One region of the Arthrobacter sp. W4I7 genome, then DNA from elsewhere that is predicted to be linked to it. Evidence: riboswitches for the same ligand, from Rfam matches in the RefSeq annotation. Region 1 holds a riboswitch; the other holds the start of a gene.
What was found. Region 1 has a riboswitch for thiamine pyrophosphate ahead of QF047_RS00560 (ECF transporter S component). Riboswitches for the same ligand answer to the same signal wherever they lie in the genome.
Positions count from the first base shown of each region.

Region 1 (4,409 bases):
CGAAGTAGTGGGTCACCCCGGCTTCGAAGCCGTGCCGCCGGAAGCCGTTGCCGTACAGCCGGTTCGGCTGCGAGGAGGTCATCTCGTAGATGGCCAGGTGCCCGGTGATGGCCCCGCGGAGCCGGCGGTTCAACCCGAAGAGGGACATCATGTTCACTGCGGCGAGGGAGACGGCGGGAACCGTGTCCACGTAGGCGCCGTAACTGTCGTCCAGGCCCAACCCGCGCATGGTCCGGGCGAACAGGGCGCTGTGCATACGTTCGGGGTGCCCGCCGCCGTACTCATCAGCCTGGATCTCCACGAGGGCAGCCTTGGGCCTTCCGGTAAGGCGGGGGACGGCCCAGGTGTGCGGGTCCGCTTCCTTGAGCTGGTAGATGGACTTGTGGATCAGGAACTCCTTGAGCTGGTCCAGGGTCGCCTTCTTGGCGACAAAGCGGGAGACGCTGGGCCCGGTGTCACCGGCGGCCAGTCCGAAAAGGATGTCCGCCACGGCGTCACTGGTCAGCTTCGCAGCGGCCGGTACGTTGATCTCTCCGGCAGCGGATGCCGCGGCAGTCCGGAGCGCCACTTCAAAAGGCCGTTCAAGAAGGCGGCGGACCTGGATCAGCCCGGGTTCCCACTCCCACTCATCGCTGACGCCAACAAGTCCGGAGTAGTGCAGCTCGTAAAGGCAGAAAAGGGCCAGCTGGACGTCGTCGTCCCCGACGATGTCAGCGGATGACGCCGCCCCGGGTGTGGCCAGCAGGCGCAGTTCCTCGACGGCGGCGGCTCCCTCAGCGCTGCCGGGCACGTGGGCGAGGGTCGTGAACAGGGTACTGCTGATAGGACCTCGGGGTTCCGGGATCTTCATGATGCTCCTTTGGGCGGGGGGAATTGCTACCGGTGCTGCGTCTTCGACAGCCGGTCTTATGGACGTTCAGGTCTCGTTCGCCGCGTCGGGGTCCCGCGAGGCGCTGCCGGGGACGGTCCGCGGGGACAACAGAATGGCCAGGGCGATCATGGCAAGGCTCAATGCCAGGTGCAGCCATATGTCCGCATTGTTTTCAGGAAGGAAGTTCGCCGGCAGGTCATCACCCACCAACAATCCGTAGAGCCACAGGAACAGATAGGCCACGCCCCCGTAGATGAGGAAGTTCCTCCCCTGCCGGTGCGTCCTGGCCATCACCAGGCCGGCGATACCGAACAAAAGGTGGACGCCGTTGTGCAACACGGACACCTGGAAGATGCCGAACAGCTCCGCTCCAGAGCCGGGCCCCGCGAAGCGCAGGGAACCGTAGTTGGCGGTCACGCCCGGAATGAATCCCAAAATTCCCAGCAGCAGGAAAATTGCGCCCGTGGCTCGGGTGGCCTTCTGCAGGCCGGTCCTCGCTGCGGTGGCCTGGGTGCTGACCGCCATAACCTGTACTCCTCAAAAGCCGGGAACAACATAGTAAGCATGATTACTAATAAAAGCTAAGCACGCTTCCCGCCCGCCCTCACTCCTCCGGGCTTTTCCACGTATAAGGGTTCGGGTGGCGCCCGCCGTGGCGGCCCTGCTCGTACCCCTGCTGCCAGGCCATCCCGACGGCGGCCACAAGTTCCGCGAGCAGCGGGTAGTAAGGGTGGTCCGGGCCGATGAAGATCATCTCGTCCTCGGCTTTGTCCACCGCCGCCCGCACCAGGTTCTCCTCCACGGGACCGCTCATGATGCCCTCCCCGCCAAAGCCCGACGTCAGCTCTGGCCTGATCTCTCCCCGGGTCCGATCTCACCCACGCCCGGCGTCAGTCCGCGCCCATGGAACCAAGGACTTCGCGCAGGGCCCGAACCACCATGTTGTGGTCCTCCACCTGGGGAAGCCCCGAAACAGTCACGGCGGCTACCGCGCCCACCCCCGTGACATAGACCGGGAAGGAGCCGCCGTGGGCTGCGTACCGGCTTTGGTCGAACCAGGCCTGGTCTTCAATCCGTCCGCCGCGGAGCCGTCCGCGGAGCCCCACCAGCAGGGACGGCACCTCGTACCGGGCAGCGGTACGCTGTTTGGCCCGGATCCAGTGCTCGTTGTCCGGGGTGGCGCCCGGCAGGGCGACATGGAACAGGACCTGTTCACCCTTGGTGATGTCGATGGCGATGGGGAGCTGGTCCTCCTTGCCCAGTTCCACCAGCAACAGCCCCAGGTTCAGCGCATCGTCCATGGAGAACCGGGGGAACTGGAGCTCGCGGATTTCACCCTCGATCCGGGCGATGAGCGTTTGCAGGGAGCCTTCCGGCTGGGTGTCATCCGAGTCGGGATCGAACTCAGTCATATCCCGCGAATTGGCAGTCATGGCCCACAATCTACCCCTCCTCCGGTGTAAACTGGACCACGCCCATCAGGGCATTGTTTTACCTACAGAATCATTCAACGACAGGGGAGCGCCGCCGTCGGCAGTTCTGGCCATGCCAGGATCCGCAGGTGGGCGCTGAGAGTGCGGACAGCCGCAGACCCTCGAACCTGATCCGGTTAGTACCGGCGCAAGGGAGTCGAGTTCTCGAAGTGTGTCCGGCCGCGGCAGCAGCGGCCGGCCGGTCCACTTTCCCCTCCTGTTCCTCAGGAGGATCGCATGGCAACAACAGCAGTAAAGAAGACCACCAGCAAGTCCTGGCGCGTTGTGGACATCGTGGTGGCAGCCTTGATCGCCATCGCCGGCGGAGTCATCTTCTGGGCCTGGTCCCAGGGGGCCGCCGCAGTCTCGGCCCCCATGAACGCCGTCTACCCGCCTCTGACCGGCCTGATCGCCGGCGGCTGGATGATCCCGGCCGCGCTGGGCATGCTTATCATCCGCAAACCGGGCGCAGCACTGTTCTGCGAGACCGTGGCCGCCACCGGTGAACTGCTGATGGGGTCACAGTACGGCGCCTCCGTGCTCTTCTCCGGCTTCGTCCAGGGCCTGGGTGCAGAGATCATTTTCGCCATCTTCGTGTACAGGAAGTTCAACCTGCCGGTATCCCTGCTTGCCGGGGCCGGCGCCGGGCTGTTTTGCGGCCTGAACGATTCCTTCGCGCCGTGGGGCTGGAACATCGCCTACTCGGGCGGGGACAAGCTGGCGTACATCATTTTCACGGCCATCTCGGGCGCCATCATTGCCGGCGCACTGTCCTGGGTCGCCACGCGCGGCCTCGCGAAGACCGGGGTCCTGAGCTCCTTCGCCTCCCGGAAGGCAGCAACGGAGCCCGTCTTCTCCTGATGACCGCTACCTCCCAGCACGGGACTCCGGTTGCGGCGCGCCCGGCTGCCATCAGCGCCCTCGGCTGGGGCTGGCGGCATGCCGGCAGGGCCAAACCCGCGGTGCATGCCCTTGACCTGGACATCCAACCGGGGGAGCGCGTGCTCCTCCTCGGCCCGTCCGGAGCGGGCAAGTCCACCCTCCTTCATGCCTTGGCGGGGGTCCTGGGCGATGTAAACGACGACGGCGGCGAGGCGGGCGATTCCGACGAGTCCGGTTCGCTGCTGGTTGGCGGAGCCTACCCGCGCGAGCAGCGGGGCCGCGCCGGCCTCATGCAGCAGGACCCCGAGACGCAGGTGGTCCTTTCACGCGTAGGTGACGACGTCGCCTTCGGCGCGGAGAACCTTGCCGTGCCCCGGGACGAAATCTGGGCCCGCGTGCACGAGGCGCTGGCCGACGTCGGCCTGTCCCACCTGCCGCTGGACCATCCGACGTCGGCCCTGTCCGGCGGGCAGAAACAGCGGCTTGCGCTCGCGGGCATCCTTGCCATGCGGCCCGGGCTGATCCTCCTCGACGAGCCGACGGCCAACCTGGACCCCGCGGGGGTGATCGAGGTCCGCGACGCCGTGGGGCGTTGCCTCGAGAAGACCGGGGCGACGCTGGTGGTGGTGGAGCACCGGGTGTCCGTGTGGAAGGACCTGGTGGACCGCATTGTGGTGTTGCAGCCCGGCTCGTCCACCGATCCAGCTGTGCTTCTGGACGGGCCGCCGGACCGCGTGTTCAGTGAGGCCCGGAGCATGCTGGCCGCTGCCGGGGTGTGGGTGCCCGGCTATGTTCCGGAAACCCGTCGCCGGGCGGAACCCGCTTCCGGAACCGGCGACCTCCTGCTCGCCGCCGAGGAACTGGCGGTCTCGCGTGAACGGGCCCGCCGCAAGGGTTTCCGGAAGCTGCCGCCCATACCCGTGCAGCAAGGCATTACCGCGCAGGTCCGGGCCGGACAGGCGCTGGCCGTCACGGGACCCAACGGCGCAGGAAAATCAACTTTCGCCCTGACCCTTGCCGGACTGCTTGAGCCGGTTGCCGGCAAGGTCTCCGCCACCCTGGCCCTCAGCCGCGGTGCCGGGATTGATCCTTTCCAGTGGAAGGCGGAACAACTGATCGAGCGTGTGGGCACCGTTTTCCAGGAGCCCGAGCACCAGTTCGTCACGGGGAAGGTGCTGGACGAA
Region 1 is NZ_JAUSXU010000001.1:126,401-130,809, forward strand. It holds gene QF047_RS00540 (iron-containing redox enzyme family protein) at 1-850, opposite strand, end outside; gene QF047_RS00545 (DUF4383 domain-containing protein) at 917-1,396, opposite strand; gene QF047_RS00550 (hypothetical protein) at 1,476-1,685, opposite strand; gene QF047_RS00555 (heme-degrading domain-containing protein) at 1,762-2,304, opposite strand; TPP riboswitch at 2,377-2,516, shown strand; gene QF047_RS00560 (ECF transporter S component) at 2,581-3,204, shown strand; gene QF047_RS00565 (ABC transporter ATP-binding protein) at 3,204-4,409, shown strand, end outside.

Region 2 (4,409 bases), 1.2 Mb from region 1:
GGCATGGACCGCCGCGGCCGCTTCACTCACGGCCTCCGCCGCCCCCACGTCGCGGGCGGTGACCTCTCCCCCGGCATCATGCGACGTGTAGCGGAGGAACACTCTGTTGTACCGCCAGTCCAGGTCCGGGTGGTGGTTTTGTTCCTCGGCGAGGCGCCCGACGGCGGCAACCAGCTTGAGTGCAGCAGCCGACGTGGGCATCTTGTACACCGTTACGAGGGCGCCCTCGTGGTAGCGCCAGTGCGGCAGGACGGCCAGGGCGTCCTCGAGCCGTTCGGGGGTAAGCACGTCTGTGGCGGCCATGGCTGCTCCTCTTCCGTCGGGCGCTGGCTGGGCTGCCGCCGGTAACCCGGAAGGCCTACAGGAACTCTGCCCGGCCTTCCATGGCCGACGACGCCAGTGCATGTTCGCGGCGCGGTATCCGGCCGGCCGCTTTCGCCAGCCTACCGGCGATGACTGCGTGTTTGAAGGCCTCCCCCATCAGGGCAGGATTCTGCGCCCGGGTCACCGCCGTGGCGAGCAGGACGGCATCGCAGCCCAGCTCCATGGCCAGGGCGGCGTCCGAGGCGGTGCCGATTCCAGCGTCGAGGACCACAGGGACCGAGGCCCGGGACACAATCAGTTCAATGTTGTGCGGGTTCAGGATGCCCAGGCCCGTACCGATGGGCGCCCCGAGCGGCATCACTGCAGTGGCCCCGAGGTTCTCGAGCCGGAGGGCCAGGACAGGATCGTCGTTGGTGTAGGCGAACACCTTGAAGCCCCTGTTGACGAGCTGTTCGGTGGCATCCACCAGTTCGACGGCGTCCGGCAGGAGGGTCTGTTCGTCCGCGATGACTTCCAGTTTCACCCAGTCGGTTTCCAGCGCCTCACGGGCCAGCTCGGCTGTCAGCACGGCGTCCCGGGCGGTGAAGCAGCCTGCCGTGTTGGGCAGCACCCGGATGCCGTGGTCCACCAGCAGCTGGAACAGCGAGCCCGTCTCCGCGGGAGAGTAGCGGCGCATAGCCACCGTGGTCAGGCCCGTGCCGGAGGCCAGGAGCGCTGCGCCCAGGCCGTCGAGGCTGGGCGCGCCGCCCGTGCCCATAATGAGCCTGGATTCCAGTTCCACTCCGTCGATGACCAGCGGATCCTGCAGCGCGGAGGGGGCTGCAGCGGTAGTGGTTTCGCTCATGGTCAGCCTCCCTGCACAGCCGTGACGAGTTCAACCTCGTCGCCGTCCGCGAGCGCGGTGGCGAACCACTGGCTGCGCGGTACTACCTGGGCGTTGTGTGCCACGGCCACGCCGAGTTTTTGCCCGTCCGTGGCCTGGCCGTCTGCACCGAGGGGCCGGCCGGTGACCTGGCTGACGAGCAGCGTGATGGAAGCACCGTCCGGCACGGGGTGCAGCGTTCCGTTCAAGGTGATGTTCATACTGTTTCCTTTGTCGGCGGTTGGTGGCTCAGGCGGCCTGTTGGGATGGGGGTGGTTGCGGCGCGGGCGGTTGCGGCGCCGGCAAAGCGGGCGGGGTTGAAGGGCGCCCAGCGGGGGTCCTCGCGGCCGTCCAGGAGGTCCCGGCAGATGGCGGCGGCGGCCGGCGTCAGGTGGACGCCGTGGCGGAAGAACCCGGTGGCGATGATGAGGCCGCGAACGTGTTTGCCAGCCTGGCCCGCGCCGTCCGGGGCGGGTACCCGGCCCAGCAGCGGTGCGTTGTCCGGCGTTCCGGGGCGTGCCCGGGCGGTGCACTCCAGGAGTTCAAGTTCGGCGACGGCGGGAAGCAGCACCTGCGCGTCGCGGAGGAGCTGGTAGACGCCGCCGGCGGAAACTGCGCCGGCGGCGGACGGTGCGTCTTCGCGCTGCGTTGCCCCGATCACCACGGTGCCGTCCCGGCGCGGAACGATATACACCGGAACGCCATGCACCAGCCCCCGGACGGTGGACGTCACCAGCGGCCGCAGATGCGGGGGCACTGCGAGCCGCAGGATGTCCCCATAGACGGGCCGCAGCGGAAGGTGCAGGCCCTCGGGCAGGGACTCCAGTTCTGCAGCGTGCAGCCCGTTCGCCACGACCGTTTCGCCGGCAAGCACGGTTCCCCCGCCGGCAAGCTGAACGCCCGCAACCGCACCGTCCTGCCACAGCAGCGCTTGTGCCTTGTCCGGCACGGCATAGCCGTCGACGGCGCTGGCTGCTGCCGTGCCGCTGCCTTCAATCCCGCTGCCGGGACCTTCGTTGCGGGTTCCGTTCCCGCTGCCGGAGTCAGCGAGGCCGCGGCGGAGGCAATCCACCAGCAGCCGCGGGTCCACCTGGTGGTCTGCCGGGGTGTCCAGTGCGCAGGCGATGGCCGGGCTAAGCAGCGCTTCCCGTTTGCGGGCTTCGCGGACGGTGAGGGGTTCCACGGTGAGTCCGTTGGCCTGCTGCACGGCGCGCAGGTCCATCAGCGCACGGCGGTCGGCGGCGTCGGCGCCCACGGCGAGGGTCGGCGTCGTGATGTATCCCGGATCAGCACCTGATGCGGCGCGGAGGCCGGCAACAAATGCGGGCCAGCGGGCCGAAGCGTCCAGCATCAGTTCGAGGAGGTCCTCCTCCTGGTAGTGCAGCTCGCTGACGGGGGCCAGCATTCCGGCGGCAGCCCAGCTGGCCCCGGAGCCCGGTGCGTCATCGATGAGCACCACGGAACGTCCCGAGCGTTTCGCCTCCCAGGCGATGCCGTGGCCGATGACTCCGCCGCCGATTACGGCGACATCGGCGCGGATGGCGCCGGCAGGCGCAGATAGCTGTTCCGCTGCGCCGGGCTTGGATGGTGCGCCCAAGTGTGTCTCCTTCCCTACGCCGGTACTAGCCGGATCAGGTCAAGCGGTCGGCTCTGACGCCCTCTCAGCCCGGCGCTTTGTGACAGCTGCCGCAGGCTCCCGCAGTACGAGGCAAGTGTAGAGGAACTAGGCTTGCCCCCATGAATGTGTCCCACACTCCTGCCGCCGCAACCGATGTCCTCAGCACTACCAAGATCAGCAATGGCCTCAGCACGGCGCGCCTGTACCTCTGCACGGATGCCCGGAAGGACCGCGGCGATTTCGGGCAGTTCGTGGATGCCGCGTTTGCCGGCGGAGTGGACATCATCCAGCTCCGGGACAAATCCATCGAGGCCGCCGAGGAGCTGGAGCTCCTGGCCGTCCTGAAGGAAACCGCGGAGCGGCATGGCAGGCTGTGGGCTGTCAACGACCGGGCGGACATCGCGGTGCTGTCCGGGGCGCCGGTGTTCCACATTGGCCAGAAGGACCTGCCCCTGGCCGCCGCCCGCACCCTGCTCAACGGCAACGCGGCAATCGGCCTGTCAAGCCACGCTCCCGCGCAAGTGGACGCCGCCCTCGCCGCGGCCGCCGGTCCGGCGGGGCTGGACTACTTCTGCGTTGGCCCGGTGTGGGCAACCCCCACCAAGCCGGGACGGAGCGCCGTGGGGCTTGAGCTGGTGAAGTACGCTGCCGGGGCTGCGCGCGCGTCGGCGCAGGAAGGACAGGCCGACGGCGGTGTCCCCTGGTTTGCCATCGGCGGTATCGACCACGGCAACGTGGAGCAAGTGGTGGAAGCGGGCGCCCGGCGGATCGTGGTGGTCCGCGCCATCACGGAAGCCGACGATCCGGCAGCCGCCGCCGCTTCACTCCTTGCCGCCCTGGACGCCCCCGCTTCCTGAGGCTCCTGACGCAGCGTTTCGCACTGGTCCGCTCCCGGCCAGGATGCCTGCATTATGGCGGGAATTCGAGTTAGGCTGATTTTCGTGTCACACCATCGGCTGGCTCCCAACGTCCACGAGCACAAAAACGCGCTCGAGGCGGCACTTGGTGCGCTGCGCGCCGAGCTGGAGCTGCCCGGCCCGTACCCGGACGAGGCCGTGGCGGACGCCAAAGCAGCCGTGGAAGCCCTGCAGCTTCCCGCCTACGACCTGACCGCCGTCGAGTTCGTCACTATCGATCCTGCGTCCTCCACCGACCTGGACCAGGCTTTGTTCATAGAGCCCGACGCCGACGGGTACCACGTGCTTTACGCCATCGCGGATGTGCCGGCGTTCGTGACCCCCGGCGGACCTTTGGACGCGGAAACACGCCGCCGCGGGCAGACGTTCTATGCCCCGGACGGACGGATCCCGCTGCATCCGGAAATCATCAGTGAGCAGGCCGGCAGCCTCCTTCCTGACCAGGACTGCTCTGCGTTCGTCTGGGATTTCCGGCTCGACGGTGCCGCCGAGGTCACGTCTGCCGCCGTCCGGCGGGCACGTATCCGCAGCCGGGCCAAGCTCAGCTACAAGGGCGCGCAGGCCCAACTCGACGCCGGGACCGCCCCGCCGGTGCTGCGGCTCCTCAAAGAGGTGGGGCTCAAGCGTGTGGAGCTGGAGCGGGCCCGCGGGGGCGCCAGCCTGAACATGCCCGATCAGGAGATCGTCC
Region 2 is NZ_JAUSXU010000001.1:1,320,925-1,325,333, reverse strand. It holds gene QF047_RS06150 (4a-hydroxytetrahydrobiopterin dehydratase) at 1-303, opposite strand, end outside; gene QF047_RS06145 (thiazole synthase) at 359-1,168, opposite strand; gene thiS (sulfur carrier protein ThiS) at 1,171-1,407, opposite strand; gene QF047_RS06135 (FAD-dependent oxidoreductase) at 1,404-2,783, opposite strand; TPP riboswitch at 2,778-2,896, opposite strand; gene thiE (thiamine phosphate synthase) at 2,924-3,661, shown strand; gene QF047_RS06125 (RNB domain-containing ribonuclease) at 3,746-4,409, shown strand, end outside.
Region 2: it holds a riboswitch for thiamine pyrophosphate, as region 1 does, so the genes downstream of both, QF047_RS06135 (FAD-dependent oxidoreductase) here and QF047_RS00560 (ECF transporter S component) in region 1, are expected to answer to the same signal.